Regions from separate parts of the Pseudoalteromonas sp. ABV4_021 genome, predicted to be linked through region 1. Evidence: predicted binding sites of a transcription regulator. Region 1 holds the regulator's gene; the other holds the start of a gene.
What was found. Region 1 encodes ArgR, which controls arginine synthesis, uptake and breakdown. Its sites were predicted from a motif close to ANTGAATANNTATTCANT; they were not measured.

Region 1 (15,857 bases):
GATCTTAAAAGATTTGTCATTGCAGGTAAAAGACAATGAAATTGTGTGTTTACTCGGTGCAAGTGGCTGTGGCAAAACCACCACGTTAAAAGCAATTGCTGGCTTGTTGAAACCTAGCAAAGGCGATATCTCGATTGCGCAAGTTGCGGTTAACGGTGATTCGCTTTATGTGCCGCCACAAGAGCGCAATATCGGTATGATGTTTCAAGACTATGCGTTGTTTCCTCATTTAACCGTTGAGCAAAACATTGCGTTTGGCTTACATAAAGAATCCTCGAGTGTACGCAATGAGCGTGTTAAAGAAATGCTGTCACTGATTAAGCTCGAGGCATTTGCTGAGCGCTATCCTCACCAATTATCAGGTGGTCAGCAACAGCGCGTGGCAATTGCTCGCGCGCTCGCGTATAAACCGAGCTTATTGCTACTTGATGAACCATTTTCCAATATCGATCACCAAGTACGTTTTCAATTAATTGATGATATTCGCCGTATTATTAAAGATCAGCAAGTTTCCGCTATTTTTGTAACCCATTCCAAAGAGGAAGCTTTTGCCTTTGCTGATAAATTGGCAATTATGGAAGAGGGCAAAATTGCACAATTAGGCACGGCAGAAGCACTTTATCGCAAACCTGCGACAAAAGGTGTTGCGGCATTTTTAAGTGCTGGTATTTTTATCGATGCAGAAGCGACATCCAGCACTGAATTTAAAACTGAGTTTGGCACGATTACTTCACTTGAACCTGTTACCAATGACCAAAATGAGGTGTCAGGAAAAGGCTGTATATACTTAAAGCCTCAATATTTAACTTTGAGCGAAAACGAACAGGGAGTAGGCGAGTTTGTCGCGAGCCGTTTTGTTGGTAATCGCTATTTATGTCGTGTAAAACTAGGGCAACAAGAGCTTGAAATTCCATGCACGCAACATCAGCGCTATGCTTATGGTCAGCGATTAGCTATTGATGTTCGTCCGCATTTGGTTAATTATTTCGCTTATACTAATAACAATTAAGTAGGAAACCCGCTATGCCACAAGCGCAATCAGGAGTTTGTGCTGAAGCCAATTTACATGGTGTGCATTTATTTTTAAATGTATTAGATGGCCAAGAACTCAGCTTGTCGAAAAAATTGGCAAGTATTATTGATATGCAAGAGCGGTTTGATCACGAATTTTCAGAAGCACTTGTGTCTTGTGTTGTGGCGATAGGTTCACAGTTCTGGCCACATATTTACCCCAGTAAAATGCCAAAAACGTTGGCGGGTTTTCCGCAATTTGAACATATTGAGCATGCTACGCCATCACGTCCAATAGATTTAATGATTCAAATTAGGGCAGATCGCCTTGATGTAGTTCATTTGTTTGTGATGGAAGTGATTGAATTACTGAGTGGTGATATTGAACTGATTGACCAAGTAAAGTGTTTTCATTATTTAGACGGTCGTGACCTAAATGGCTTTATTTATGGTGTAGCTAATCCCCATGGTCGCAAAAAGCAGCTTGTTGCTTTAGTGGGAGATGAAGACGCTGCATTTTCTGCGGGCAGCTATATTCATGTGCAGCGTTATCGTTATGATTTAAAGGCGTGGCAAGAAATCTCAAAAGCAGAACAAGAAATTGTAATGGGGCGAATGGCTAATTCTAACCAAGCGGTTAGCTGCGCTCCGGAAAACAGCCATAGTGCTCGTACAGAGCTTTACGATGAACATGGCAATGCATTATTTTTAAATCAAGGCATGCCATTTGCTGATATTAACCAACAGGGCTTTTTATTTATTAGCTGTGCAAATAATGGCTATGCGTTTCAAACGCTTCTCAAACACCGTTTAGGCTACATTGATGATAATGGCCCAGATATGTGGCTGGAGTTTGCGAAAAGTGATTTTGGTGCGGCGTTTTTTGCACCATCTGTGAATATGCTTAGGGAATTAGCTAGTTAGATTTAACAAGCTAGAGTTTAAGAGAGTTATGCGACACAAAACTCTCTTAATTAGTTTTAAACGTTTTCGAATAACTTTTTAACGCGTTCTAGTGTAACGTCAATTTCAGAGACTTTTTCAGGGGCGATAAAAATCGTGTCATCACCGGCAATGGTGCCTAACACACCGTCTGCTTTACCAAGTGAATCGAGCAAACGCGCAATTAGTTGTGCAGCACCTGGACTGGTACGAATGATGATCATCATTTCGTTATGCATAATATCAATTACCAGCTGGCGCAGCGGGCTTTTCGCTGTCGGTACACCCATTTCTGCGGGTAAACAATACACCATCTCTTGTTTTGCATTACGTGTACGTACAGCGCCAAATTTACTTAACATGCGAGACACTTTGCTCTGACTAATATTGTCAAAACCCATGTCTTTTAAGGCATCAACAATCTCGCCTTGTGAACCAAAGTTTTCTTCTTTTAAAAGGGCTTTGAACGCTTTAACCAGCGCTTCTTGTTTATCTTGTATTTGCATGTGAACGGGCTGTTTAACCAATTGATGGACGTTACCTTAAATTTTACACAAGTTAGGGCTAATTGCATTAATAAAATCGTCATCTTAATTCAATTAGAGTTGAATTAATCTCAATGAAAACGCGATTTTTTTAATTGATAGCGTTGTCAACTAATCTAGTCGGATAAAGTTTACAACTATGGTCGAGATTTATATAAAAAATACCTGTTTTATTTGTTTTTATGCGCACTTTTCATTATCTTTATGGCACTTTTTTAAATACCTACCTCTAATCACGGAGAATTCACATGAAAGTTGCAGTTTTAGGCGCAGCTGGTGGTATCGGCCAGGCCCTTTCTTTATTACTTAAAACACAATTACCAGCTGGTTCTGAGCTATCGTTATATGATGTAGCGCCAGTTGTTCCAGGTGTTGCTGTTGACCTATCACATATCCCAACTGCAGTTAAAGTTGAAGGTTTTGGTAAAGACGATTTAGATGCAGCACTTGCTGGCGCAGATATCGTAATTATTCCAGCAGGTATGCCGCGTAAGCCGGGTATGGACCGTGCAGACTTATTCAATGTTAATGCAAGCATTGTTAAAACACTTGCTGAAGGCATTGTTAAAAACTGTCCTAAGGCGCTTGTAGGTGTTATCACTAACCCTGTAAACGGCACTGTACCAATCGTTGCTGAAGTATTCAAAAAGGCAGGTACTTACGAAGCTAACCGTGTATTCGGTGTAACGACACTAGACGTTATCCGTTCAGAAGCGTTTATCGCTGAACTTAAAGGCGTAGACGTTGCTTCTGTTAAAGTACCAGTAATCGGTGGTCACTCAGGTACAACTATTCTTCCTCTTCTTTCACAAGTTGAAGGTGTTGAGTTCACTGCAGAAGAAGTTGAAGCACTTACTCCACGTATTCAAAACGCAGGTACTGAAGTTGTTAACGCAAAAGCGGGTGGCGGTTCAGCGACACTTTCAATGGGCGCAGCAGCTGCACGTTTCACTCAGTCTTTAGTTAAAGGCTTACAAGGTGAAGAAGGTGTTATCGACTACGCATACGTTGCAATCGACGGTGGTGACGCAGCATACTTCGCACACCCAGTACGTTTAGGCAAAAACGGTGTTGAAGAAATTCTTTCTTACGGTGAGCTTAGCGCATTCGAAGAGAAAGCAAAGAACGACATGCTTGAAACGCTTAACAAAGACATTCAGGAAGGCATCGACTTCATCAACGGTTAATGCCGCGATAAGTTGTTTGACCCATACTAGCATGGGTTGACACTTTTAATATTAAAACGCTCGATGCACTTCATCGGGCGTTTTGTATTTTAAAGCCGTGTGTGGCCTTCTTTGATTATAGATATCAATGGATTGTTTCACCATTTTCGCAGCTTCTTCCAAGTTATTAGGCTTTGTCAGTAAATACTCGTTTTTCAGTATACCGTTTACGCGTTCCGCCAAGGCATTTTGGTAGCAGTCATATCCATCTGTCATTGAGCACGTTATGCCATATTCTTCGTGTATGCGTTGGTATTCATTTGAGCAATATTGAATACCTCTATCAGAATGATGGATAAGAGGTGAAGTGACTTTTCTATTTTTTAACGCTTGTTTAAACGCCTGTTTTACTGAACTCGTTTTTAAATTATCACTTAGGCTATAACCCACTATTTTTCTAGAGTAAGCATCTGTTACTAGACTTAGATAGGACTCGCATTCTTTCGTTGGCAGGTAAGTGATATCCGCCACCCATAATTGCTCTGGACGAGTTAATTCAATCCCATCTTTTATGATGTTTGGGTGTTTATAAAATCGATGCAGACTCTGTGTTGTTCGGTGATAGGCGCGCTTAGTTAGCACTAATAAGCGGTTTACTCTCAGTAAGGCAAACAAGTGGTCTCGGCCAATGTGTAGCTCTGACTGTTGCATTATGTACTGTAACTTTCTGGTACCAATGCGAGGATGAGTCATCCGCTGTGCCTTTACGAACGATAATACTCGTTGCTCAAACTGCTCTTTTATTACCGCCACTTTACAGCGTTTATAATAAGCTTGTCGTGTTATACCCAAGTACTTACACGCCTTGGTCACTGACAGTTTGGCTATGACTTTTGATTCAACAACCTGTCGCGTTGCTTTTTTGTGATACGTACCCCAAAGTCTTTATCAAGCACATCGACAATTTTCTCGAAGAACTCGGCTTTTAACTTGGTATCTTCTAACTCTTTCTCAAGGGCTTTAATCTTTTGCTCTGGTGTTAAATCTTTAGGCTCTGACATACCGGTAGCCTCACTCATGTGATTAGGTGTTCCCTTACTCCAATCTAGTCGACCATGCTTACGAAGCCAAACTAAAACTGTTGAAGCACCTTGGATACCATAGTGGTCTTGCGCTTGTTTGTATGTACACTCGCCTTTTTCTACTTTTTCCACAATTGATAATTTAAAGGCAAGTGAATAATCTTTTTGAGTTCTCTTAGATATAGGGTTCATAACATTCTCCAAATTTAAGTTGGAAAAGTGTCAACCGTATTTAGGACGGGTCAGTTACAGTAAAAAAAGGCCGCAATTGCGGCCTTTTTTGTATCTTAATTGATAACAAATAAAAGGCGCTTTATACGCCTTTTATTTTTTAATGCTTATTAACCTTGTTTGCTTGCAACCCAATCGTTTACAAAGCCTTCAAGAGTATTAAGTGGCACCGGGCCGCTCTTAAGCACTACATCGTGGAATTCACGAATATCGAACTTTTCACCAAGTTGCTTTTTCGCGCTTTCACGTAATTCTACAATCTTGATCATACCGATTTTGTAGGCCGTTGCTTGTGATGGCATTACAATGTGACGCTCTACCATCTTAACGCCGTCTGACGTTGCATTTGGCGTGTTATTTACGTAGTAGTCGATACCTTGTTGGCGCGTCCACTTCATTGCGTGAATACCTGTATCTACTACTAAGCGACATGCACGCCACAACTCCATTGCTAAACGACCAAAATCTGAATATGGGTCTTCATATAAGCCCATTTCTTTTGGCACCATTTCAGAGTATAAACCCCAGCCTTCAACGTATGCTGTGTAACCGCCAAACTTACGGAACTTAGGAACGCCTTCAAGCTCTTGCGCGATAGCAATTTGCATGTGGTGGCCTGGAATACCTTCATGGTAAGCAAGCGCTTCCATTTGGTAAGTTGGCATCGCTTCCATATCGTAAAGGTTGGCATAGTAAATACCAGGGCGTGAGCCATCTGGCGCAGGTTGCTGGTAAAATGCTTTACCTGCTGCTTTTTCACGGAATGCTTCAACACGTTTTACAATCATGTCGGCTTTTGGCTTAACGATAAATAACTCATCAAGGCGCGACTTCATGTTATCGATCATTGCCGTCGCATCAGCAAGGTACTTTGCTTTACCTTCTTCCGTGTTTGGCAAGTAGAACTGCTTATCAGTTTTCATGAATTCCATGAACGCATTTAAGTCGCCTTTAAAGCCAACTTTATCTTTGATTTCACGCATTTCATCATGAATACGTGCAACTTCAGCTAAACCAATCGCGTGAATTTCTTTCGCCGTAAGATCGGTTGTTGTCGTGCGTGCTAACGCATTGTTGTAGTAAGCTTCGCCTTCTGGGAACTTCCAAGCACCATCGCGGTTATCAGCGCGAGATTCTAAACCAATTAAGTAGCTGATAAGCGATTCATAGGCAGGGCCAACCGCTGTTTTAAGCGCATTTGTTGCATCAGTGATAAGAGCGTCTTTTTCATCTTGTGCGATTTCTAACTTTGCCACTTTGCGTTTAAAGTCAGCAAGCAGGGTTGAATCTTCACCAGTAGTGAAAGGCGCACCTTTCAAAATGTTTTTGCTTGAATCAATTACATGTGGGAACACGAATTTAGGCGCGATAATGCCTTTTTCAGCGCGCGTTTCTAAATCTTTTTCAAGTTGTTCAAATACGGTTGGTACGCCATTTAAACGAGAAATATACGCTTTTGCATCACTTAAATCGGCAATTTGATGTTGGTTAATCAAAAATGCAGGGATCATTGAGTGTGTGCCATACATTTGATTTACTGGATATGTGTGGTAGCGCCATTTAAAGTCATCAATGCTTTGTACTAAACGCTGTTCCATTAAGTCATAGCTAACTTGTGTCGTGCTATCTAGCTTGCTGCGGTCAAATGCGCGCAGCGTTTCAAGGTCTTTTTTGGCAAGCGCTAAATCTTCTAACGCACGTGCTTCAGAACCGTCGTCCCATTTGTCATAGTCTTTTTTGATGCCCATGTAGGTTTGGTAAACAGGGCTGCGCATTACGCCGCGCATAAAAACTTCTTCAAAGAACGCGTTTGCACGTTCGCTTTCTGATTGTTGTTTAACTACTTCAGCAGTTGTATCTTGTGTTGTTGCTGGTGTTTGACAACCAACTAAAAAAACAGAGCTGATTGCTGCTGCAATTAATGAGCGCTTAAGCATTTTGTTTTACCTTTATAGTTATGACTTTATAACGAAGTATTTACTCAACGTTACTGTTTTACAGGAGTCGCTACAAACGACGTTACACAAATAATTGTAACAAGTCATTTAAAAAGCGGTGTCCTTTTGCGGTAACTTGCCAGATATTGTCGTCTTTTTGCATTAATCCTGCAGTAACCGCGTGATTTAAATTAGTTTCAACGTGTTCAAGTGGTAGCCCAGTAAACTCACCAAACTCGTTGATGTTGAATGATTCATGTAGGCGTAAGCGGTTCATGAAATATTCAAAAGGCAGTTCATCGTTTGTTACGTGCCAGCTATCAAATAGGTATGGCCTAGTTAAGTCCATATAGCCTTTAGGGTGTTTTACCTTAACAGTGCGTACCAGTTTTTGTGTTGTTAAATCGGTGATTTTGCCATGGGCGCCACAGCCAATACCTAAGTAATCACCAAAACGCCAGTAATTTAAATTATGCTGACATTGAAAACCCGGTTTGGCGTAGCCTGATATTTCATATTGCTCGTAACCTGCATCCGTTAACAGCTGGTGGCCTTGCTCTTGAATTTGCCACAAGGTTTCATCTTCAGGCAGTATAGGCGGTTTTGATGCAAATTGGGTATTAGGCTCAATGGTGAGTTGATACCACGAAATATGAGGCGGATTGAGCGCGATAACTTGTTTAAGATCACTCAGTGCATCATCGATGGATTGATCTGGCAATCCATGCATTAAGTCCATATTAAAACTGTTTAAACCTATGGTCTTTGCTAATTTTGCCGCATTAATTGCTTCATCGGCATTATGAATACGGCCAAGGCTTTTTAGTTTGTCTTGTTGCAGTGATTGAACACCAATAGAAATCCGATTGACGCCAGCTGCACGGTAGCCAATAAAGCGCTCAGCCTCGACAGTGCCTGGGTTGGCTTCAAGCGTAATTTCAATCGTGTTAGAAAATGGAATAAGGCGTTCAATTCCTTGCAACAAATCTGAAATCGCTTTCTCGGAGAATAAACTCGGTGTACCGCCACCGATAAATATACTAGTGAGTTTACGGCCTTGCACATAAGCGAGGTCGGTTTTTAAATCATCTAGCAAGTGCTGTACATAAGCTGATTCAGGAATATCTGACTTTACGCCATGACTATTAAAGTCACAGTACGGACACTTTTGCACACACCAAGGTATGTGTATGTAAAGACTTAATGGTGGCAGTTTCATTAATTAGCCTTGAGCAAGTCGAGCAGTTGATTAAGCGCCTTACCGCGGTGGCTTAGGCTATTTTTAGTTGCCTTATCAAGCATTGCTGCGCTGCAATTTTTCTCGTGACTAAAGAATACAGGGTCGTAACCAAAGCCTTGTTCACCTTGACGCTCGGGTAAAATTTCACCTTGCCATACGCCTTGGCAAATTAATGGGGTAGGGTCGTCTGCGTGGCGCATTAATACTAATACACACCAAAAACGGGCTGTACGATTTGGATTATCGCCTAGTTCACTTAATAGCTTATCAATGTTATCAGAGTCATTCGCATCAACACCTGCAAATCGTGCTGAGTAAATTCCCGGAGCACCGCCTAGGGCTTCAACTTCAAGACCTGAATCGTCGGCGATTGCCGGTAAGCCGGTAATCTTTGCCGCATGCCTTGCTTTGATTATGGCATTTTCAATAAATGTGGTGCCGGTTTCTGCAACTTCTGGCACATCAAACTCTGACTGTGCGACTACTTCAATATTCAAACTAGCAAGTTTATGCGCAAGCTCAGCAACTTTACCTTGGTTACCTGTTGCCAAAACGATTTTTTCAAATGACATAAAACGAAATTTCTAAAGGAATGATGTTAGTTATTATATCAAGAGCGCAAGCGTATTGCTTTGTGGATTTTATGAAATGTTATATTGTTACTTTTCAATGGGTTAGAGTATGAGTGATTATTCTAAATGCCATAAATATGAAATCTTAGTTTAACAATAGAAAAGTAGGCTATCGCAAATTTTAAATCATATGGGTACAAAATAATGAAAAAAACATGTGTCGCCCTAGCAGTTGCTAGCTTACTAATGACGGGTTGTGGTTCTGACGATAAAGAAATCGTAGAAGTAATTAAAGAAGTTGAAGTGATTAAAGAGGTGGAAGTACCACCAGTAGCGGTTACCGAAGTTAAAAACGTGATTTTAATGATCGGTGACGGTATGGGCCCGCAGCAAGTTGGCTTACTTGAAGAGTATGCACGCCGCGCACCTAATTCAACATACAGTACTAAAAATGGTGTGACTGCGTTATCTAATTTTGCCAATCAAGGTGTAATGGGCTTATCGCTTAATGCACCACACGGTGATAATGGTAAGTTGGTTGTAGATTCGGCGTGTTCTGCAACACAATTAGCAACAGGCTTAGCGGCAGGTTCTGAAATGATTGGTCTTGATGACCAAGGTAATATTGTTGAAACCATTTTAGAAAAAGCGAAAAAAGCAGGTAAAGCAACAGGCTTAGTATCAGATACTCGCATTACCCACGCAACACCAGCGGCATTTGCCGCGCACCAACCACATCGTTCACTTGAACCTGCGATTGCTGAAGAGCTAATCGAAAGTGGTAATGTTGATGTATTACTTTCAGGTGGTGCTCGCGTATTCTTACCGTCTGATATTAAAACAGATGCGGCCGATCGTGACGTTATGAGTGCACTTGGCGCACCTGAGTCGGTATATAAAAAATCAAAGCGTAGCGACAACCGTAACTTAGTCGTTGAAGCGAAAGAACAGTTTGGTTATGAACTAGCGTTTGATAAAGCGCAGCTCGCTGCAACAGAAACAACTAAATTACTTGGTTTGTTCGCAAACTCGGGTATGGCTGACGGTATTGCCTACTCAGCATGTAAAGAAGCAAATAACTGCTCTCAGCCATCGCTTAAAGAAATGACTAAAAAGGCACTTGATGTGCTTTCTAAAGATGAAGATGGCTTCTTCCTAATGATTGAAGGTGGTCAGATTGACTGGGCAGGACACGCGAACGATGCGGGTTGGATGCTACATGAACTATTAAAGTTTGACGAAGCGGTAGAAGCGGTTTACGAATGGGTAAAAGACCGTAACGATACGCTAGTTGTTGTAACAGCTGACCATGAAACGGGTAGCTTTGGTTTTAGTTACTCACGTTACAATATGCCTGAAGCAACAACACTTCCAGGCGATGGCATGCAAGGTCGCGATTACAAGCCTAACTTCAACTTTGGTGATTTAAGCCACTTAGAAATGCTTTATAAGCAGTCGGGTACTTTCTACAACATGCTTGATATGGCAAACGCAGATTGGAACTTTGACGCTGCAACAGCAAACGATTGGATGACTGCAATCAATAACTACAGCGCGTATAAAGTGACACTAGAGGAAGCTGAGAAAGTAGGTGAGCGTGAAAACAACCCTTACTATGACCCAGATCACTCGTATCAAAGTGCTGACGTAACACCAAAGTTTGACGACTTTAACGAGTTTTATGTGTACGCAGATGAAGACCATACAGCAAAAATTGGCCGTGCACTTGCTCGCCATCAAAATGTTGTTTGGGGTACAGGTACACATACAGCGGCGCCTGTTCCAGTTTATGCGTTTGGTCCTGAAGGTGTAACTAAACAGTTCTCAACCATGCAACACCATGTTGATATTGGTCAGAAAATGATGGCAGCGCTTGGCTTGTAAACCCGCTTTAAGAGTAACACTAGCCAATAACAAAAAAGCGCCGTAAGGCGCTTTTTTAATGTGTAGACTAATTTGTTTAAGAAAAAACATTAATCAACATAAAATTTTTGTTGAAAGCTGAGCACTTCGCTTTTATTTTGCCCTTTAATGTCAAGCTTAAAGCGATACAGTTCTTCATTGCTGTAGCCAAGCTCTGCAATATAGTAAATTGCATCACCATCAATGATCTCTTTAAATGCTAGCGTTTCATTGTGACCAAGTAAGTTTTTGGCAGTGCCTGAAATAGCTACTTTTTGTGCTTTTTTCGTTGCTTTATCCAATACCGAAATATTGATAACCGCATTGTAGTTACTGCGCTCAATACCATAGTGTTGTGCTATTTTTGGTTGCAATACAGTTGATGGAAAAGCTATGTAATGCACTTGCCAGTTTCCAAGCTCTTTGTATTGCCCACCTTGCTCGGAATTTGCTAAAACGCTTGTAGCCATAAATGCACAAAATGCTAAACAAAGTGAAATTAGGGTTTTCATAATCCGCCCCTTAAATTAAGTATTAATATTAGTATAGATGACAAAAAAGCCGCATTCTGCGGCTTTTTTATTCTACCTGAATTTATTCTTTTTTATCTAAATAAATCAAGGAATAAGATTTGCAGAAACTGTAATCCAATAATCAACACTAAGATTGATAAATCTAATCCGCCAATGGGTGGAATTATCTTTCTAATCGGGCGTAGCATTGGCTCAGTAAGTTGATGGAAAATCGCTTCGATTGGGTTATGTCCTTGGCTTACCCAACTTAAAATTGCTCGGATAATTAGTACCCAAAAGGCCAAGTTTAAGCCTTCTTTGATCACAGTAATCAAACTGCCAACCAATACAGTAACAGGTTCAATTCCACCAAAGAAAAGCAGTGAAATAGTCACTATTTTGAGCGCTGCGACAATCAGCGCAAGCACTAATGAGGCAAGATCAAAACCGCCTAGCCCCGGAATTACCTTGCGAATTGGGTTGAGTAAGGGGCTGGTGGCTTTTACTACAAACTGACTGAGCGGGTTATAGAAATCAGCGCGTGCGGTTTGTAGCCAGAAGCGCAGCAATACAACCATCAAGTACAAGTCAAAAACGACTTCAACTAAAAATCGAAATGCGTCATTCATTAAAATTCTTGCTCCATTTGTTGTGCGCGAGCGATACACGCATCCATCGCATCGGCGACAGTTTGCGTTAAGTTTTGCTGCTCTAAATGCGCAATTGCCGCGGCAGTTGTACCGCCTTTTGAAGTAACATTAGCACGTAACTGACTAATTGATAAGTCAGGCGATTTTGCTACCATATCGCTGGCACCTACAGCCACTTGCTGTACCAGTTCTCTTGCTTGTTCAGCGTTAAAACCGAGCTCTTTTGCTTTTTGTTCAATCGCTTCTAAGAACAAAAATACATACGCAGGAGATGAACCCGTTACCGCAATAATATCGTTAATTTGGTCTTCTTCTGAAAGCCACGTAACAATACCTGTTGCACTAAATACCTCGGTAGCAAATTGCTTTTCTTGTTCACTGGTATTATTGCTGAATAAGCCGCTTACGCCTTTGCTTTGTAAGCTAGGGGTATTTGGCATGCAGCGGATCATCTTAACCGGGTGGTCTAGCATTTCTTGTAAACGCGCCACTTTAATGCCCGCCGCAACGGAAATAAACACTTTGTCTTGGTAGGCGATACCTGAATCTTTAATGGTTTGGCATAGGTCTGCCATCATTTGCGGTTTAACCGAGAGTACAACGTAATCGGCTTGGTCGATTGCTTTAATGTTGTCGTTAGTTACTTGAATACCAAAGTCATCGCCAACTTTGGCAAGTTTTTCTGCATTGCGGTTGGTTGCGATAATATTGTTTGGGGCAAAGCCGCCATTGATTAATCCACCAATAATGGCGTAACTCATATTACCGGTACCAATAAATGCAATGGTGTTTTGTGACATAGGAACTCTCTTTTTGGTTAATCGTTAGTTTCTTGGGCCAAAGATATCGGTGCCAATACGCACCATTGTGCTGCCTTGGCTTATTGCTGCTTCAACATCGTTACTCATGCCCATTGAAAGTGTATCTATACTATCATATTGGGATTTCAATTGATTAAAACAAGTTTGCAGTTTGGCAAAGCTGTGTTGTTGCTCGTTTAGTGAGTCGCTTTTTTTAGGAATGGCCATAACACCACGCAATACCAAATTGTCAGATGTTGCAATGTACTGTGCTAAGGCATCGACTTCTGACAGCGAACAGCCAGACTTGCTCAGCTCATCATCAATATTAACTTGTATAAGCACGTTTAATTTAGCGCGTTCAGAGGGGCGTTGATCATTTAGGCGCCTGGCTATTTTAATGCGGTCGACACTTTGCACCCAGTCAAAATGAGCTGCTACTTGCGCGCTTTTATTCGATTGAATAGGGCCGATAAAGTGCCATTCAATGTCGCTTAAATCGGATAGTTCAGCGATTTTATCGACCGCTTCTTGCACGTAAGATTCGCCAAATTGACGTTGACCAGCTTGGTAGGCCTCTCGTATTAAAGTACTAGGCTTTGTCTTGCTGGCCGCCAATAAAGCCACTTTTTGCCCTAAAATGTGAGAATTTTTTATCGCTTTTGCGATTCTGTCATAGGCTATTTTAAGTCGTTCTGCTATTGTAATCATATAATTATTCAAATAAGTAACTTAGTGGAGCAATCCAATGGACATTACTGAATTACTGGCATTCAGTGTGCAACATAATGCATCAGATTTACACTTATCATCAGGTGTTTCACCTATGATCCGCGTTGATGGCGACGTTCGAAGAATCAATATCCCCGCACTTGGACCAAAAGACGTAAACGGCTTAGTGTATGATATTATGAATGATAAGCAGCGAAAAGAATACGAAGAAAACTTAGAATGTGACTTTTCTTTCGAAGTGCCAAACCTAGCTCGTTTCCGTGTTAATGCCTTTAATTCTAACCGTGGTCCAGCCGCGGTATTTCGTACCATCCCAAGCACCGTTTTAACCCTTGATGACTTAGGCTGTCCTGAAATATTCAAAGATATTTCCAATAACCCGCGTGGCTTAGTGTTGGTAACAGGGCCGACAGGTTCGGGTAAATCAACAACGCTTGCAGCGATGATTGATTATATTAATTCGCATAAGCACCACCACGTACTTACCATTGAAGATCCAATCGAATTCGTACATGATAATAAGCAAAGCTTAATAAACCAACGTGAAGTACACCGTGATACACACAGCTTTAATAACGCACTTCGCTCGGCGCTTCGTGAAGATCCAGATGTTATTCTGGTCGGTGAATTACGTGACCTCGAAACCATTCGCCTTGCAATGACTGCGGCAGAAACCGGTCACTTAGTATTTGGCACCTTGCACACCACCTCTGCACCAAAAACCATTGACCGTATTATTGATGTTTTCCCAGGTGAAGAAAAAGACATGGTGCGTTCAATGCTATCTGAATCGTTACGTGCTGTAATTTCACAGACACTGGTGAAAAAAGTAGGTGGTGGACGAATCGCAGCACACGAAATCATGATAGGTACCCCAGCAATTCGTAACCTTATTCGTGAAGACAAAATTGCACAAATGTACTCATCGCTACAAACCGGTGCATCGCACGGCATGCAGACGATGGACCAGTGTTTAGGTAACTTGCTAAATCGCGGCTTAATTACACAGCAAGATGCATATGCAAAAGCCCACGATAAGAGCAACTTTGGCGCAGCAGGCGCACGATCTTACTAGGGGTAAATTATGCACGGCTTAGATCATTTTTTAAAACAAATGGTAGAGAGTGAAGCATCGGATTTATTCGTGTCTACATTCTTGCCTGTAAGTGTAAAAGTTAATGGCGAACTTCGTCCAATTGGTCATTCAGATTTAACTGAAGAAGAAGCGTTAGAGCTGGTTGAATCGGCAATGAGCGATAAGCAGAAAACCGAATTTCACGAAACCAAAGAATGTAACTTTGCGATCGCACGTGATTCGGGCCGTTTCCGTGTTTCGGCTTTTTGGCAGCGCGATAAAGCGGGCATGGTTGTTCGTCGTATCGTAACCACCATTCCGGAAGTGCACGATCTTGGCTTACCACCGGTATTAACCGACGTGATTATGTCAAAACGTGGCTTAGTGCTGTTTGTGGGTGGTACGGGTACCGGTAAATCAACCTCACTTGCGGCGCTGTTAGGGTATCGTAACCGCAACCAGCGTGGTCATATCTTAACTATTGAGGACCCGATTGAATTTGTTCACGAACACCAAAAGAGTATTGTAACGCAACGTGAAGTGGGATTGGATACTGAAAGTTTCGAATCGGCACTAAAGAGCTCTCTGCGTCAGGCTCCTGATGTAATTTTGATTGGTGAGATCCGCTCGCAAGAAACCATGGAATATGCGCTTTCGTTTGCTGAAACGGGTCACTTGTGTGTGGCTACACTGCACGCAAACAACGCGAACCAAGCAATCGATCGTATTATGCACTTAGTGCCAAAAGAAAAGCACGATAAGTTAAAGTACGATTTAGCGCTTAACTTACGTGCTATTGTTGCACAACAACTTGTGCCGACCAGCGATGGACACGGCCGTGCAGCTGCAATTGAAATCTTACTTAACTCGCCAATGGTGGCAGAACTAATAAAACGCGGTGAAGTAGGGGCAATTAAAGAAACCATGTCTAAATCGCGCGAAATGGGTATGCAAACCTTTGACCAAGCGTTATTTGACCTTTACCAGCAGCATCGCATTAATTATGCCGATGCGCTACACCATGCTGACTCACCGAACGATCTGCGCTTAATGATTAAATTACGCAATAATGAGCAACAAGGAGCAGGCTTTTTACAAGGTGTTACGGTTGATGGCCTTGATGGCGATAAAAACCAGTAGTAAGTGATACGCTTATGTTGAAGTTAAGTCGTTTTAAAATTTGTTTTTGTGTATTAGCGAGTATGTTATTTGGTTTTGCGGCGAACGCGGCGAATTCAAGTAACTCCGTTGATATGTATATTCGCGATGATGTGTATGTTGATTTTCAGGCGTTTCTAGCTGGACGTGATGTACATCAGATTTCCTCGTTTAGTGGTTATCGCATGCGTCGCGACGTAGTGGATATGGTACTTGCATTGCAGGCATTAAAACTCGGTGGTTTTGATAAAACATTTAACTACCAAGTGGGCAAAGTAACGCTGCGCAACACCAATATTTTA
Region 2 (15,857 bases), 990 kb from region 1:
GTGTAACCTAGCCAATCACCACTGCGCACTTTTTCGGTAAATGCACTGATTTTATTCAATTCTGCGTTAACGGCATCAACCACATTTTCGCCGTCAACATACACCGCTTGATTATTGCGTTTACGCAAAGCGGTATGCAGCACAGCGCGGTTTTCGGTTATATTAATTTTTTCGCCCGTGAACATTTTGTCGCGCCATGATGCCAAATCAACATCGTTGGCGAGGTCTAATAACGCATTTTTAACATCTTGTGTGATTAGGTTTTTTGAGTAATCGAAGAAAACGCCCTCAATTTGCGTGGAAAAACGCTCAAATCTTTGTGCATCATTAGCAAATAAATCAACTAAGTGCTGTTGCTTTATATCACTTGCAAGGCCTGCCAGTGTTTGCCAACTTGCTAAAGAAGAACGACTACTCATACTCTACCTAACTCTCTTTACCCTAAGCGTGTGTTTGCAACTTGAAACTCGCTAAACACTTGCTAAAGTTACTACTTATTAAAATGTCTAGGTTAACAATAAGTAAAAATGACAACGCTGTCAATTGACAATTTAAACTTTTTGACACCGGTATCACATCATATTAATTGTGTAAATTATGAAACATAGCTACAGACTTGAAAAAAAAACAGTTAGAATAATACGTTGTGTGTTATTAACCCCATGCTTTACGCAAAGCTCATCAGCAAAAGATATAATAACAATATGAAAGTCACCATAAATGATGTTGCACGCCTAGCCGGCGTATCAATGAAAACAGTATCTCGTGTTATGAACAACGAGCCTTCTGTTAGAAAAAAAACCTCCGATAAGGTTATGGCTGCTGTTAAAGAATTAAATTACAAACCTAATTTAGCGGCGCGTAGTTTAGCAGGCACCAAGTCATTTGCTATCGGCCTCGTGTATAGCAACCCAAATGCTTATTATGTCATTGATATGCAAAATGGTATTTTATCTCGCTGTAAAGAAGAAGGTTACGAACTACTTATTCACCCGTGCAGCAGTACCGACGAAAATGTACTAGAAGAAATTCAAACCATGATCGAGCGCTCGCGTTTATCGGGGTTAGTATTAACGCCACCTCTGTCTGAGCGTCAAGATGTTACAGATTTACTTGATTCTATCGGCATTAACTATGTGCGCATTTTATCGGGCCGCGAACCAAGCGAAAAAGAAAGTAAGTCTAACGCCATTTTCGTAAATGACCACGATGCTGCATATCAAATTACCGAGCATTTAATTTCGCTCGGCCACAAGCATATTGCATTTATTACCGGTGAAGAAGAACACAAATCAACACTTGAACGCTTAGCGGGCTACAAAGCCGCATTGTCTGCTCATAATATTACGCTAAACGATACGCTGATATTTCCTGGTAAGTACTCGTTTGAATCTGGTGTTGAAGGCGCTAAAGCACTGATGGCGAATAACGAAAAAGTCACCGCTATTTTTGCCTGTAACGATGAAATCGCGGCGGGTGCATTATTCGCGTCGCGTTTGATGGATATTAGAATTCCTGAGCAACTGTCTATTACAGGATTTGAGGATTCACCCTTCTCAAAACAAACATGGCCAAAATTAACAACGGCACATCAGTCTAACCAAGATATTGCTACGCAAGCAGCGAAACTGCTATTTGCAAACAGTCGTCCAACGAAAATCAAAGAAGAAAAAATGGCAATTTGTTTTACGCCTGAATTAGTTGTGAGGGATTCAACCGGTAATGCTCATTAACTTACCAATCCAGTCGATACCTACATAAAAAAAGCAGCCTAGAGCTGCTTTTTTTGTATTCCAATGCCCCACTGCTAAATAAAAGCAACACCACCAGAGAGATTATTTAGCTTAGTAAAGTTTAGGCTAGTCAGTAGCTCACAACAAGCTTTAGAACGACGACCACTGCGACAAACCAACACATAATGTTTATCTTTTACCAGCTGCCCTGAGGCAAATTCATTTAGCAAACGGTGACTTGGAATATTCGTCACCATATCACCTGGGATCTTTAGATAGTCACTTAGCTCACCTTCTTGATGTTCATAATGCTCACGAATATCAATGATGCCATCTAATTTATTAGCGGCTAATTGTGCTTTAAGCTCGGTACTGTTTATTTCGGTAACAACGTTAGGTGCGTTTAATGTTAATGCAAGCTTTAACTGATTACCTTGATGGGTAAATAACACTGCGCGATCGCTCAGTTCAACGTTAAACTCAGGCATTACTTTATTTGTTGCTAAATCAATATATTGACTGTCTGCAAATACCTCTGCGTAGTCTGCTTTATCGCTAATAATATGGCTGATCTTCAACCCTTGCTTAGTTGTTAAACGTTTAACCTTGTTGACCTCAGAAAAGATAGGGTTAACCAGCAAAGTATCAAGTGATTGATTGACAATCAGGTACATAATATCGCCATCGACTACATATTGGTTAATACCAACTGCACACGGTGTTTCTTTGGTATAACTCGTTAACATACATGCATTTGCGAGCTTATCTTTAAGCGCCATAATGCGCTCACACGCGCTGTTAATTTCATCTTCACTTGCCATTGGGCCAAACGATAGGCGAATTGCGTTCTCACTTTGCCACGGCGCTAGATTCATCGCATCGAGTACAAAGCTACTCGCAGCACCTGAACTACATGCAGAGCCTGCACTCACTCGAATGCCCGCAGCATCAAATAAATTCATTACTTCGCTGCCTGCAATATTCGCAACACTAAAGTTAATAGTAGTTGGGACCGATACTAAGAAGTCGTTATTAAACACGATTTCATCAAATGTATGCGACAATGCTTTTGCTAACTTATCACGGTAACTCGCCAACACATCTGCCGATTTAAACGGGCTTGCTTCGCCCTTTTGCATTAATTCAAATAACTTTTTTAAACCTGCTATGCCTGGCAAATTCTCGGTACCAGAACGCGCGCCACTTTCTTGCCCACCACCTGCAATAAAAGGTGTCAGTGGCGCATCTTCACTTAAATATAAAAAGCCAATACCTTTAGGTGCATACAGTTTGTGACCAGAAAACGGTGCATAATTGATGCTTGTTTGGTCAAGATTCAATTTTTGTTTACCTAAACCTTGTACACAATCCACCATCCAAAACACATTTGGATTGTTATCACGAATCACTTTATCTAATGCTGCAATGTCTTGTGTTGCACCTGTTTCATTGTTTACTATCATGGTACAAATTAGCAGAGCATTTTTGCTGTGCTCTGCGATAAACTGATGATCAAGCAAGCCTTTTTTATCAACTGGAATTGCTAATATTTCAGCGTTAATTTCAAGTAACTCATTCCAATGCTTTAGCGTATTTGGCACGGCTTTGTGCTCTGTTGCGCCATAAAGCAATACTGGCTTTTCGATAGTGTGATTTTTTGCAGCGACCAATGCAGATACAACCGACGTTTGGATCCCCTCTGTTGCACCCGAGGTAAATAGCAACCTTCCCTTTTCAGCGCCAATTAATTGTTTGCCTAATTGGCGTGTGTCTTCCATTAAACGCTTGGCTTTTAACCCGGTAATGTGTGATGACGACGGGTTACCAAACTCCACTTCCATACAGTGCATCACTTCCTGAGCGATTTCACTGTAAACTGGTGTTGTTGCATTGGCGTCTAAATAAATTAAAGATTGGCTCATGGTTACTGCTTTATTACTTTATGGAATATCTTATAACATTGTTTCAAATATCCATCAGAAAGGCTAATAACATTTCGTTTTGACCTAACGGCTTTTTATAAAGCTTTTACCACAAACAAAAAAAGGCCACTGTGTAAGTGGCCTTTTATAATTATTAGAAACAGCTTAGCTGAGCACAGTTGTTAAGATCACCAATAGCAGTAACAACGCTAATATGAGTGATATTGGCGACAATATGCGAATAAGCGTTAATGCAAACGGATGCTTAATATTTGGGTATAAGTTGCTGCGCTTTAGTGACAAGGCAAAAGCAAATGCACCGAGTGACACTAGCGTTGTCGCGATGCTGATTTCTGTTTTAATAGTAATTGAGTCTGAAAAAATCAGAAAAATCTGTAACGGCAAAATAAAACACACTAATGCATGTAACAAATGCACATGCTGGATCAGTTTTAATTGCCCTTCTTCACTCAATTCTTTAATACCAAACTTGTGTTCGAAGTGCTTTATCACTTCAGGCAGCTCTAATTCAACCGCTAAGCGATATGGCGTAAGGCCATCGCTGTCTTTTTGGTGATAATTTACGCCACCATTAAGCGCTTTACTGATAATATCCAAACTGCGCGCTCGCACCGCAAAATGCAGCAAGTTATTGCCTTTTAAATCGCATTCGCCTGCACGTTCCTTACTTAGCAATGCATCAAATACATTTGCAAAGCCTTGCTTAGCTGACCAAATTAACGCAGTTAAACCATCTTCATCGGTGATCTGCCCTTTTGCCCCCTGCTCGATAAAGCGCATACATAAGCTTTGTTTAGCATCAGGCTGTGAAATATGAGATAGCAGCGCGCGCTCTAACAAACGGTTATCAACTTCACCATCAGAGAGTGCAAGCAACAAATCAAAGAAGTCTTCGCCTTGGCGCAATCTATCGGCGATTTCTTCTGCCAAAAGGTTAGTATCACCAGTTACATTACTTTTAATAAAGGGTAAGGCAACTTCACGAAAATCATCATCGGCCCAAATCGCTAACACATCGTCGTGTGATAACGGCATGCCTAGGTTTAAAAACTGCTGAAACAGCTTAAAGAAACGCAAGTGCATACACAGTGAGGCAAGTGTTAGCTCACTTTGCATTGCCACCTGATTGCCAATCGCCGCGTATTGGTCAATTCGTGATAACAAGAGTTCGCTTATTGCTTCTTTGCTATTGAGTTGCTGATGTAAATGCGCAATAGCCGATTCAATATACTGCTGAGCATTATCATCGTATTCAAATATATGCTGATAGAAACATTGCTCAAATGGCTCTGCCGGCTTTAGCCACAATAAATAATACAGTGGCGGTAGCACGCTGGTGCTGATCCCTTGCGCGTCTTTGGTCTCTTCGCATTTCGGCCAAGCTTCTAGGGCATCCAAAATAAATGCGCCATTTTGCTCTAACAAACCTTTTAATAAAAGTGGATAAGCCTCAGGCCAAACTAATACTCGCTCAAGTGACAACGCAGTGCTCCAGAATAAAATGTAATTACGCGAAACGCGCTAATAGTAACAACTATTTAATTGATGAAAAAGAACTTATTAAGTTCCATTTACTGGGTTAAAATTAAAGAAATTCACAACTTTTATGCAAATCTATGAGCATCTGGGCCACAATTTTAATAATCGCAATTGTGCTGGGCGTGATTTGGAGCAATATCGCGTTACTAAAGCATTCCGCAAAAATGGATATGAAAAACTTTAATCAAGATCCGATAGAAAAAGCTCGCCGCTCATTAGAAGAAAAACAGCGAGCCGAAAAAGATCAAGAAAATTAGCCTACTAACCAATGTCCCATTAAGGCAATTACCGGTAGCGTTACTAACGTACGCAAAACAAAAATCATAAATAACTCAAAGATATTTACTGGAATTTTGCTACCCAGTAACAGTGCGCCCACTTCAGACATGTAAATCAACTGGGTAACACTCATTGCCGCCACCACAAAACGCGTGAGTTCACTGTTAATATTCTGCGCCGCTAAAATTGATGGAATAAACATATCGGCAAAACCAACAACCACAGTTTGCGCAGCCTTTTCGGCTTCTGGTATTTGCATCAGTTCAAACAGTGGAATAAACGGTGTTCCTAACCATTGAAATACTGGCGTATATTCAGCAATCACAAGTGCAATCGTACCGATTGCCATCACTACTGGCAGTACCGCAAACACCATATCAACGGCATTTTTTAAGCCATCGATCAGGGTTTCTTTAATTGTTTGCGCATGACGAGCTTTATCAAGTGCCACATCAAGTGAATGTTTAAACAAGGTTTTCCCTTCAGGTAATGCCTCTGGGTTACCTTTTACTTCTTCACCATCAATGTATATGTCTTTTTTGAATCTAAGTGGTGGCAAGCGCGGCACAATCAGTGCAGCGGAAATACCGGCCATACACACAGTTAAGTAAAACGGTGCAAACAAATGCGCCAATTTTACTTGACCAATAACCACTAAACAAAAGGTGATTGAAACCGCCGAAAATGTAGTGCCAATAATCGCCGCTTCACGTTGCGTATAGTGCTTTTCTTCATACTGCTTCGCAGTCATTAAAATACCCACACTGCCGTCACCTAACCAAGAGGCAACACAGTTAACGGCACTGCGACCCGGTACACCAAAAAGTGGACGCATTACTTTAGTAAGTAACGTACCGACTAATTCAAGCAAACCGAAATTAAGCAATAAAGGCAGTAATAAACCAGCTAAAATAAATACCGAAAATAAAATTGGCATCAACTCGTGCAGTACCAAGCCACCAACTGCATCTGAGTGAATTTCAATTTTGGTATCACCAATCGAAAACGTACCGACTTTTAAGTACGCCATTAGCACAAAAATAGCGCCTAACGTACGTGCCACGAGCCAAACAGGGCTAACAATCAGTAAGTGACGGATAAAGCTGCCCGCTTTTAAAAACTTTGGTTTAAATAGCGTAGCTAAGCCCGATATTACTGCCATTGACACAATCACCGATGTCACAATAAGCGTAATTGAGTGTGCTAACGCGCCTTTTAATTCCTTAGCCAATATCGCTATGGGGATAGTGAATTCGCCACCATAATTTATCGGTGTCATAAATAAAAACACACCTATTAGTGACGGAATAAGGAAAATCATTATGGTCGCAAAATTACTGCGTGGTGCAGTCGATTGATTAGCTTCCAAACTCATACTTGTTACCTTTAAAGTGATAGCGGTAAATTGATTTGCATATCTTTGCCAACAAAATGCATAACCATTTACTTAATTGCTATTTTAATCGCTACTTTTCTATCGTTTAAAAGCAAAAAAGAGCCGAGGGCTCTTTTTTACTAATCCAATTTTATAAATTATTGAACGGTTACACCGCGCTCTTTTAGCATGGCTAAAATAACTTGTAGTGTATCGCTTAACGTACCCGGCTCTAATGTTTCACCCTCAGCATCAAGCCAAGTAATTGATGTACCACCGGTGTTCGTTTCAGCAACTAATAATTGATACTGACCTGCTTCAAGTGGCAGTTTACGAACGTCATCACCCCAAATTGAATCCCAAACGCTTTCATCTGGTGTTTCGTACGTGGCGAAAATTAAGTTACGAGATTGCTCGATTTCATCAATATTGAAACCAACGCGCTCTAAGAAGCTTGGGAAGCGCTCAAAAATAGCACGTGCTTTTTGCTCAGTTACAAACGCCGCGTTGCCTTTATCATCAAAACCCATTTGCAGCGATACAATGCCGCGTGCTTTGTTTAATTCAACCATTAACTGGCGGTAGTTAAAGTCGAACTGACCAATAAACTCATTTAGCGCCGCTACTTCTAAACGCTGCTGTAGCACCGCCGTTAACTCGTCGTATTTTGATTCAAAATCAACTAGTTCAACCTTTACCGATGCAGTGCGTTTATGCTCTTCAGTTTCAACAATAAACTTAAATTTTTGACGGCTTAGTTCGCGCTCTTCTTCCCACCACCAAACATCAATTGGTTCTTCAATTGTATGCCAGTTAGTCACTACGAAATTGTCAGCTTTATTTTCTGTGGTTACTTGGCGCTCAACAAATAAATCGTCAATCGCTTGCCAAATAAAACTTTCTAAATCTTGAATACCTTCGTTTTTATCGAAGAAAATGCGCGATTCTTTATCGCCTTCGTTAATCCATGAACCTTGTGCAAAAGTAAGCACTTGAGCCGGTGCTTTTACCAAATATAACGCACTTTCTTCAGCTGATGTATATTGTGCCGAGTCAAGATCGTAGGCAGGATCTTTGTATGGTTTTGTCAGGTTACCTGGCACTTTAAGTTCATCATTAACACGGTAATTGCGTTTATGATGCGAATCATTGGTGAAAACAGAACAAGCAGTAATCGCCATTGAGATAGCGACAACCAATGAATTTCGGATCCAATACTGCACAAATTTCTCCTTGGTGTGCTCTTTATTATTTGCTTGATTTGACGCAGCACACACTGTTTGGTTCATAATATTATTCTCAAAATTGCCGCCTATGTTACTTTTACTAAGGGCCAAACACAAGAAACCACCACCCTATCTTTAATTTATTCTTAACAATTCGCTATAATTTTCACCACATCATATATTTACATGGTTGAACCCATTTAAATTTGCTAAAATTCGCGGCCACGTTATTAACCCATTGAGACTAAAAATGACGTTAAACACTGGAAATCAACTTGTTGTTACTGCCATCGGTGAAGATCGCCCCGGCATAGTGAGTGAGCTTACCAAGCTAGTAAGTGAAACCAATTGCAATATTATTGATAGCCGCATTGCCATTTTAGGTAATGAATTCACCTTTATAATGTTGCTTGAAGGCGATATTTCTGCCATTAGTCGTGTTGAATATAATATTCCGACAAGAAGCGTTGAGCTTGGTTTATTAACCATGATGAAACGCACCAGCCAACATCAAGAAAAACAGTATAAAGCAGGTTATAAACTAACCTACCACGGCCCTGATACACCGGGCACACTAAGCAAAGTGACGCAATTAATGGCTGACTACCAAGTTAATATTGCAGCACTTAAATCTGATAGTGTTGAACAAGATGGTGATGTGGTAATGCGCTCGGAAATTGACATTAATTTCTCGCGTGACGTGGATGAAGCTGAATTTAAACATCAACTTGAGATCATTTTTTCAAAGTCTAACGTAGAACACATTTTAAAACGGATTCGATAGGAAATTATAATATGAATACGCTTCAAGCTGGCGATAAAGCACCGCTATTCTCACTTGCAGATCAAAACGGTGACACTGTAGAACTTGCAGAATTATTAAAAGAAAACAAAGTACTTGTTTATTTTTACCCAAAAGCATCAACACCGGGCTGTACGGTGCAGGCTGAAAATCTGCGCGATCATAAAGCGGAACTTGCAGCGCTTAATACCGTTGCGGTTGGCATTAGCCCAGATCCGGTAAAACGCCTTAAGAACTTCGAAACGAAAAAAGAGCTTAACTTCCCGCTGTTATCAGATGAAGATCACGCCATTGCCGATGCATTTGGTGTGTGGGGTTTAAAAAAGTTTATGGGTAAAGAATATGACGGCATTCACCGTTTATCTTTCCTTATTGGTCAAGACGGTACAATTGAACATTTCTTTAATAAGTTTAAAACCAAAGATCACCACCAAGTGGTTATTGATTACTTAAAAGAAAATGCTTAATTAAGAAAAACATTCTTAATTAAAAAAAGCGCCAATTGGCGCTTTTTTTATATCTACAATTCAGTTACGCACCGAGTTACTTTTTTGGTGCACGGCGTTTATTGCCCGGCGTCACACGTTGATTATGCTTTTTAACCGCTTTACGGATTTTGTTAATCTTAGCGCGGCGATCTTTACGCTTCTCTGGCATTACCGATAGTTTTGTTTCGGTTTCACGGCGCATTCCAACCGTTTGACGTAAATAGTTTACGTCTTTTAGGTTTAGCTCTTCCCAACCACCTTGCGGTAAACGTTTATTTAGTAATAAGTCACCATAGCGCACACGAATGAGGCGTGATACTTCCACTTCCTGTGATTGCCATAAACGACGTACTTCTCGGTTACGGCCTTCGGTTAAGGTAACGTTAAACCAGTTGTTTAAACCGCTTCCGCCTTGCGGCACTACCGATAAGAACTTAGCAAAGCCATCGTCTAACTCAACGCCATTTGTCACATTTTTCAGCGTTTGATCCGTTACTTCACCGAATACACGTACTGCGTATTCACGTTCCACTTCATAACTTGGGTGCATTAAGCGGTTGGCAAGTTCACCATCGTTAGTAAACAGTAGTAAGCCTGATGTGTTGATATCTAAACGGCCAATGGCAATCCAGCGATCATTTTCAAGCGGTGGTAAACGGTCGAATACGGTGCGGCGACCTTCAGGATCTTTACGTGTACACAGCTCACCTTCAGGCTTGTGGTACATTAAAATACGACAAACACGTTCGTTTGACGCTTCAACTTTAACAACATGTCCGTCAAGACGGATACGCTGTGTTGGTTCGACACGGTCACCTAAACGGGCCACCTTACCATCAATACTAACACGACCCGATTCAATAAATTTTTCACATTCACGACGTGAACCTTTACCAGCACGTGCTAATACTTTTTGTAACTTTTCGCTCATTATTTTCTCATGTAACTTCGCAGCTAGGCATTGTTGGCTATTCTAGCACAGAGCTAATCAAGTTGCGCAGGCTCACTGAGGATTTGTGAGATTTTTTCGTCTTGTGCTACTGGTAATGGCGGTAATTCATTCAGTGAAGACAATGAGAAGTGATCTAAGAATTGTTTGGTAGTGCCATAAAGCGCCGGTTTGCCCGGAACTTCTTTATAGCCAACCACTTTTACCCAATTGTGCTCAAGCATGGTTTTAATAGTTTGACTGCTTACGGTAACGCCGCGCACTTGCTCTATTTCACCACGGGTAATGGGCTGACGATACGCAATTAAACTTAATGTTTCTAAAAACGCACGGGAATATTTAGGGGCTTTTTCTTGCCATAGTTTATTAAGCCATGGCGATAAACTACTGCATGCTTGAAACCGATAGCCAGAACCCACTTTGACTAAACGCACACCACGTGTCGCGTAGTGTGCCATAATGGCATCGATAGCGCTTTGAATACGCTTTAATGAAATAGAGAAGTCACTTAATACGGTGTCGCGTAATTTTTCTTTAGTTAATGGCGTATTCGCAACAAAAATTGCCGCTTCGATTAATTCAATTAACTGCTCGTCGGAAAGTCGCTTCGCCATAATACCTATTTCGTTGTTATTTTAGTTTAAGGTAGATGAGCGAGTTTATATCGCTTTGCTGAACCACAATCAAGCTTTCCTTCACCAGCTCTAAAATGGCGATAAAACTTACCACTACTGCCGCTTTACCTTCAACGTGTTCGAACGCCTGAGAGAAAGGCAAAAAACCATCATTTTCCGTTAAAAGCGATAAAATATGCGACATTCGCGCACGTGTTGAAAGCACTTCGGCACTGACTTGGTGATGTGTTAATGTTTGCGCTCGCGCCATTACATCACTGAGTGCCAGTAATAACTCTTTTACACAAAGGTCTGGCAGTTCAACATCTTGCGACTGCGTTTCATCCAACAGCGCGTTTGCAATGTAAATATCGCGTTCTACCCGTGGTAACGCATCGAGGTTTTCGGCCGCTTTTCTAAATTGTTCGTATTCTTGCAAACGCTTAATCAGCAGTGCCCGAGGGTCATCTTCCTCTTCTTCCAGCTCTTTATGTACCGGTAATAATAAGCGCGATTTAATTTGTGCCAGTAACGCTGCCATCACTAAGTATTCTGCGGCAAGCTCGAGCTTAAACTCTTTCATCATCTCAACATATTGCATGTACTGCCCAGTGATCTTGGCAATCGAGACATCAAGAATATCGAGTTTGTGCTTTTTAATCAGATACAGCAATAAATCAAGCGGACCTTCAAATGCTTCGAGTGCGACTTCAAGTGCATCGGGCGGAATATAAAGATCTTCAGGTTTATCGGTTACCGCTTTGCCATGTAAAAAACCAAGCGGTAACTTTTGCTGCTGCATTTCGCTCATGGGCGTTGTTTAAACTCTGTATACTTATTCAAATGGTGCTGGGTCACCTGCACCCACACGAATAATTTCTACTGAATCTTCCGAGAAATCAACAACGGTTGTTGGCTGCTCAGACAAATAGCCACCGTGAATAATTAAATCCACTTGTTTTTCTAATTGAAAACGAATTTCTTCAGGATCCGCCTCGGCAAATTGTTCACCCGGTAAAATTAACGAACATGACATTAATGGTTCGCCCAATTCCTCCAAAATCGCTTGAGTAATAATGTGATCAGGCACACGCATACCAATGGTTTTCTTTTTCTCATTAAGCAAGCGACGTGGCACTTCTTTGGTACCTTTAAAGATAAAAGTATATTGCCCTGGCGTATTATTTTTAATTAATCGAAACAAACCGTTATCGACCCGTGCATAAGTGGCAAGCTCAGATAAATCGCGGCAAACAAGGGTAAAATTATGGTGTTTTTCTAAACCGCGAATACGCGCAATACGCTCCATTGCATTTTTATTACCGATACTACAGCCAATTGCATAACCTGAATCGGTTGGAAACACAATTACCTTGCCTTGCTGAATCATATCAACCGCTTGACGCACTAAACGCGCCTGTGGGTTTTCTGGGTGAATATGAAAAAATTGACTCATTGGATATCCTTAATTTAACTCTTGTTCTTTGGCAATCGCCCAATCCTGCCAAATTGGCACGCTGGCTTTAGGTAAGTATAAGTTCTTTCCCAGTTCTAACCAGTTGGTAGCAAAATGAAAATCAGAACCTTGCGACGAAAGCAGCTGATATTCTTCAGCAAGCTGCGCTAAAAACTGACGATCACTCGGCGCTTGTTGTGGCAGCGCCACTTCAATGCCATCGCCACCAGCATGTTTAAATTCTTCAAGCAAACGTCGCAACCATTTATTAGAAAGCTTATAACGACTTGGATGTGCTAATACCGCTTGACCACCTGCGGCTTTAATAGCCTTCACGGCAGTTGCAATATCACACCATTCGCTGGTTACATAACCCGGTTTACCGCGTACAAGGAACTTTTTAAACACACCTTGTAAGGTGTTTGCAGCCCCTTGCTCTTGAATTACTTGTGCAAAATGGGCGCGGGTAAGCTGACCTTTGTTAGCTAACGCTTTTGCTTGTTCTAATACATTTTCAAACCCGCGTTTTTCAAGCTTTTCAGCCATTTTTTCAGCGCGTGTTGCGCGTTTTTCTGTTTGCTCAGCAATTAAACATGCCAAAGTGCTATTTTCAACATCAATGTTTAAACCAACAATATGAATTTCAAAGCTTTCCCATTTGGTTGAAAACTCGATGCCCTTAACAAGTGTTAGCGGTAACGCATTTTTGTCGATATGTTGCTGTGCAATTGGCAGCGCCTTAACGGTATCGTGATCGGTAATCGCTAATATATCAACGCCCTTTTCAACGGCACGTTCAACTAGGTCTTCTGGGGATAGCTTGCCATCGGAATAGTATGTATGGCTGTGTAGGTCAAATTTCATAAATATGGTTTTAGTTTGTACTGCGTGTAATCATACCAAATTCAGTAGATAATTACTCTTGCTGATTTGTTTGCTTTCATTTGGGACATTAATATTTGCTAACAAAGGTCTTTATCTGTTTAAACTCGACTAATAATAAACAGCGCAGCTTACTTTATGAAAATACTGCTAATTACCCTACTTTCACTTATCGCCTTTGCAGGGAACTCAATTCTTTGCCGAATTGCCCTTGGGCAAGGGCAAATTGATGCTGCCAGCTTCACCTCAATTCGTTTATTATCTGGGGCGATAACGCTTTTTATTCTTTACGCCCTATTTCATAAAAACAAACAAACAGCGGGCAAAGGTTCATGGCTTGGCGCCGTTTATTTGTTTATTTACGCCGTGACATTTTCCTATGCCTATATTTCACTTGAAACTGCTATTGGTGCACTTGTGCTATTTTCATCGGTGCAATTTAGCATGCTTGCTTATACCTTTTTTTCAGGTACCAAAATTTACCCTATCGAATGGTGCGGCGCGCTCATTGCGTTTATTGGTTTTAGCTATTTAGTGCTACCCGATACTTCATCACCCTCACTGATTAGCTTTGTGCTTATGGCGATCTCGGGTATGGCGTGGGCGGGCTATACCTTAGTTGGCAAAAAGTCATCTAATCCCCTTGCCGATACAGCCTTTAATTTTATTCGCACCTTACCCTTTATAACATTCCTCAGCATAAGGACACTTAACGCAACAAATACATCAACCACAGGGATTTTTCTCGCCGTGATAGCTGGCAGTGTGACGTCAGGCATTGGTTATGCCATTTGGTATATTGCACTAAAACACTTAACGTCAGTGCAAGCAGCTGTATCGCAGCTCTCGGTACCCATTATTGCCGGTATTGGTGGGTTTTTATTTTTATCTGAGCCTATCAGTGAGCGCCTCGCGATTTCTGGAGCTATTATTCTAATCGGAATTTTGCTGGTTGTGCTTGGTAAAAAACCGCTAAAACCCTGATTTTATAACTGTTTAAACACTGCTTATAACCAATAAACACTAACAAATCCGATTAGTTATAAAAAATGGCGGTTTTGTGTTGACTCATGTATACAATCTGGGGTTTACTATGGCTGAAACATTTTAGGAATCGTTTAAATGCAATTAGTAATTTCACAAATCAAAACAGTATGGTGGTGGCACTCGTAATCGCGGGTGGGAATAATTGTATCTAAACTATTCTTAAAACCCGCACAATGTGCGGGTTTTTTTATGTCTAATTTGAGGTGAATAATGAGTAATAACAAACAACTAATCCAATGGTGGTGGTTCCTGTAATTAACGCGGGAGGATTCTGTTTGTCTATTATTCAGCCCGCCTTCTAAGCGGGCTTTTTTGTATAAGGAATGAGGCGTGATATTTAGTCATATATCAACCGAGGTCGGTAAAGTTACCAGCATTTCGCTGGCGCGGGACTACATTGAAAGTCCACTCGCACTTTACAGCGCGGTATGTAACAACCCGACTAACTTTAATAGCTTATTGTTAGAATCAGCGGAAATTGATTCAAAAGATAATGTAAAAAGTTTAATTTTAGCCGATGCTGCTATTCGTATTGAATGTAATGGGGACACGGTAACGTTTGACGCAAAAAGCAATAACGGCAAACAGCTACTGCCCCATTTAGCTGGCTTTTTTAAAGATCATCAAGTTGAACTTGCAAATTCAACCCTAAGCATTGTGTTTGAACGCGATACCAGTTTAATGGATGAAGCCAGCCGCTTAGTTGCCGACAATGCATTTACTGCCCTAAGAGAGTGCGTGAATAATATTGAAAGCACCACAGAGTCTCACTTTGCAGTATTTTTAGGCGGCACTTTTGCCTATGACATGGTTGCGAACTTTGAGTCACTGCCAGACGTACCAAACGGTGATAACACAACCCCTGATTTTGTTTTTTATCTTGCCGAAACACTGATTGTTATCGACCATCAAGCAAATACCACAGAACTCATTGGCAATGTATTTAGCGGACCCGACGCACACGCCAACTGTTTTGAAGTAGGCCAAAAGCTTGAAGCACTTAATAAACTGTGTGACGATTTACCAACATACAATGCCCCCACTTTTCCGGGCGCTGTAAGCGAAAGTGTGGATATTGATGACGCAACCTTTTGTCAGCAAGTTGAAACCCTTAAAAAGCACATTGTTGATGGCGACATTTTCCAAGTCGTACCGTCTCGCTGTTTTTCATTACCATGCGCTGACTCGCTGGCAGCATATCATCAACTTAAAACACAAAACCCAAGCCCTTACATGTTTTACATGAAAGACGAGAACTTTGTGTTATTTGGTGCATCACCTGAATCCGCGCTTAAATATTGCCAAAGCACCAATCAAGTAGAGGTGTATCCAATTGCCGGTACCCGTGCCCGTGGCAAAAATGCCGATGGCAGCATTAACTTTGACCTTGATAGCAAGATTGAACTCGATTTGCGCGATGATAAAAAAGAGCGCGCCGAGCACATTATGCTGGTTGATTTGGCGCGTAACGACATTGCCCGCATTTCAACGCCGGGGTCACGCTATGTAAAAGAGTTATTAAAA

Region 2: the regulator ArgR is predicted to act here: its motif matches at 6,925-6,942, upstream of ACXAFE_RS05915 (YjiH family protein).

The regions. Positions count from the first base shown of each region.
Region 1 covers NZ_JBSWVB010000001.1:2,221,411-2,237,267, reverse strand. The annotation lists gene ACXAFE_RS10430 (ABC transporter ATP-binding protein) at 1-1,009, shown strand, start outside; gene ACXAFE_RS10425 (Dyp-type peroxidase) at 1,024-1,935, shown strand; gene argR (transcriptional regulator ArgR) at 1,992-2,459, opposite strand; gene mdh (malate dehydrogenase) at 2,747-3,685, shown strand; one part of gene ACXAFE_RS10410 (IS3 family transposase) at 3,737-4,590, opposite strand; one part of gene ACXAFE_RS10410 (IS3 family transposase) at 4,590-4,938, opposite strand; gene ACXAFE_RS10405 (DUF885 domain-containing protein) at 5,088-6,914, opposite strand; gene hemW (radical SAM family heme chaperone HemW) at 6,997-8,133, opposite strand; gene rdgB (RdgB/HAM1 family non-canonical purine NTP pyrophosphatase) at 8,133-8,726, opposite strand; gene ACXAFE_RS10390 (alkaline phosphatase) at 8,931-10,610, shown strand; gene ACXAFE_RS10385 (DUF4426 domain-containing protein) at 10,700-11,140, opposite strand; gene ACXAFE_RS10380 (YggT family protein) at 11,233-11,769, opposite strand; gene proC (pyrroline-5-carboxylate reductase) at 11,769-12,590, opposite strand; gene ACXAFE_RS10370 (YggS family pyridoxal phosphate-dependent enzyme) at 12,615-13,301, opposite strand; gene ACXAFE_RS10365 (type IV pilus twitching motility protein PilT) at 13,339-14,397, shown strand; gene ACXAFE_RS10360 (PilT/PilU family type 4a pilus ATPase) at 14,407-15,537, shown strand; gene ACXAFE_RS10355 (hypothetical protein) at 15,552-15,857, shown strand, end outside.
Region 2 covers NZ_JBSWVB010000001.1:1,227,778-1,243,634, reverse strand. The annotation lists gene pgi (glucose-6-phosphate isomerase) at 1-419, opposite strand, end outside; gene ACXAFE_RS05935 (LacI family DNA-binding transcriptional regulator) at 705-1,733, shown strand; gene ACXAFE_RS05930 (aminotransferase class V-fold PLP-dependent enzyme) at 1,808-3,655, opposite strand; gene ACXAFE_RS05925 (ankyrin repeat domain-containing protein) at 3,821-5,158, opposite strand; gene ACXAFE_RS05920 (DUF2897 family protein) at 5,293-5,472, shown strand; gene ACXAFE_RS05915 (YjiH family protein) at 5,469-6,869, opposite strand; gene bamC (outer membrane protein assembly factor BamC) at 7,028-8,158, opposite strand; gene ACXAFE_RS05905 (glycine cleavage system transcriptional repressor) at 8,346-8,879, shown strand; gene bcp (thioredoxin-dependent thiol peroxidase) at 8,891-9,364, shown strand; gene rluB (23S rRNA pseudouridine(2605) synthase RluB) at 9,441-10,316, opposite strand; gene scpB (SMC-Scp complex subunit ScpB) at 10,370-10,948, opposite strand; gene ACXAFE_RS05885 (segregation and condensation protein A) at 10,965-11,759, opposite strand; gene ACXAFE_RS05880 (L-threonylcarbamoyladenylate synthase) at 11,784-12,404, opposite strand; gene rnm (RNase RNM) at 12,414-13,268, opposite strand; gene ACXAFE_RS05870 (DMT family transporter) at 13,425-14,270, shown strand; gene ACXAFE_RS05865 (anthranilate synthase component 1) at 14,664-15,857, shown strand, end outside.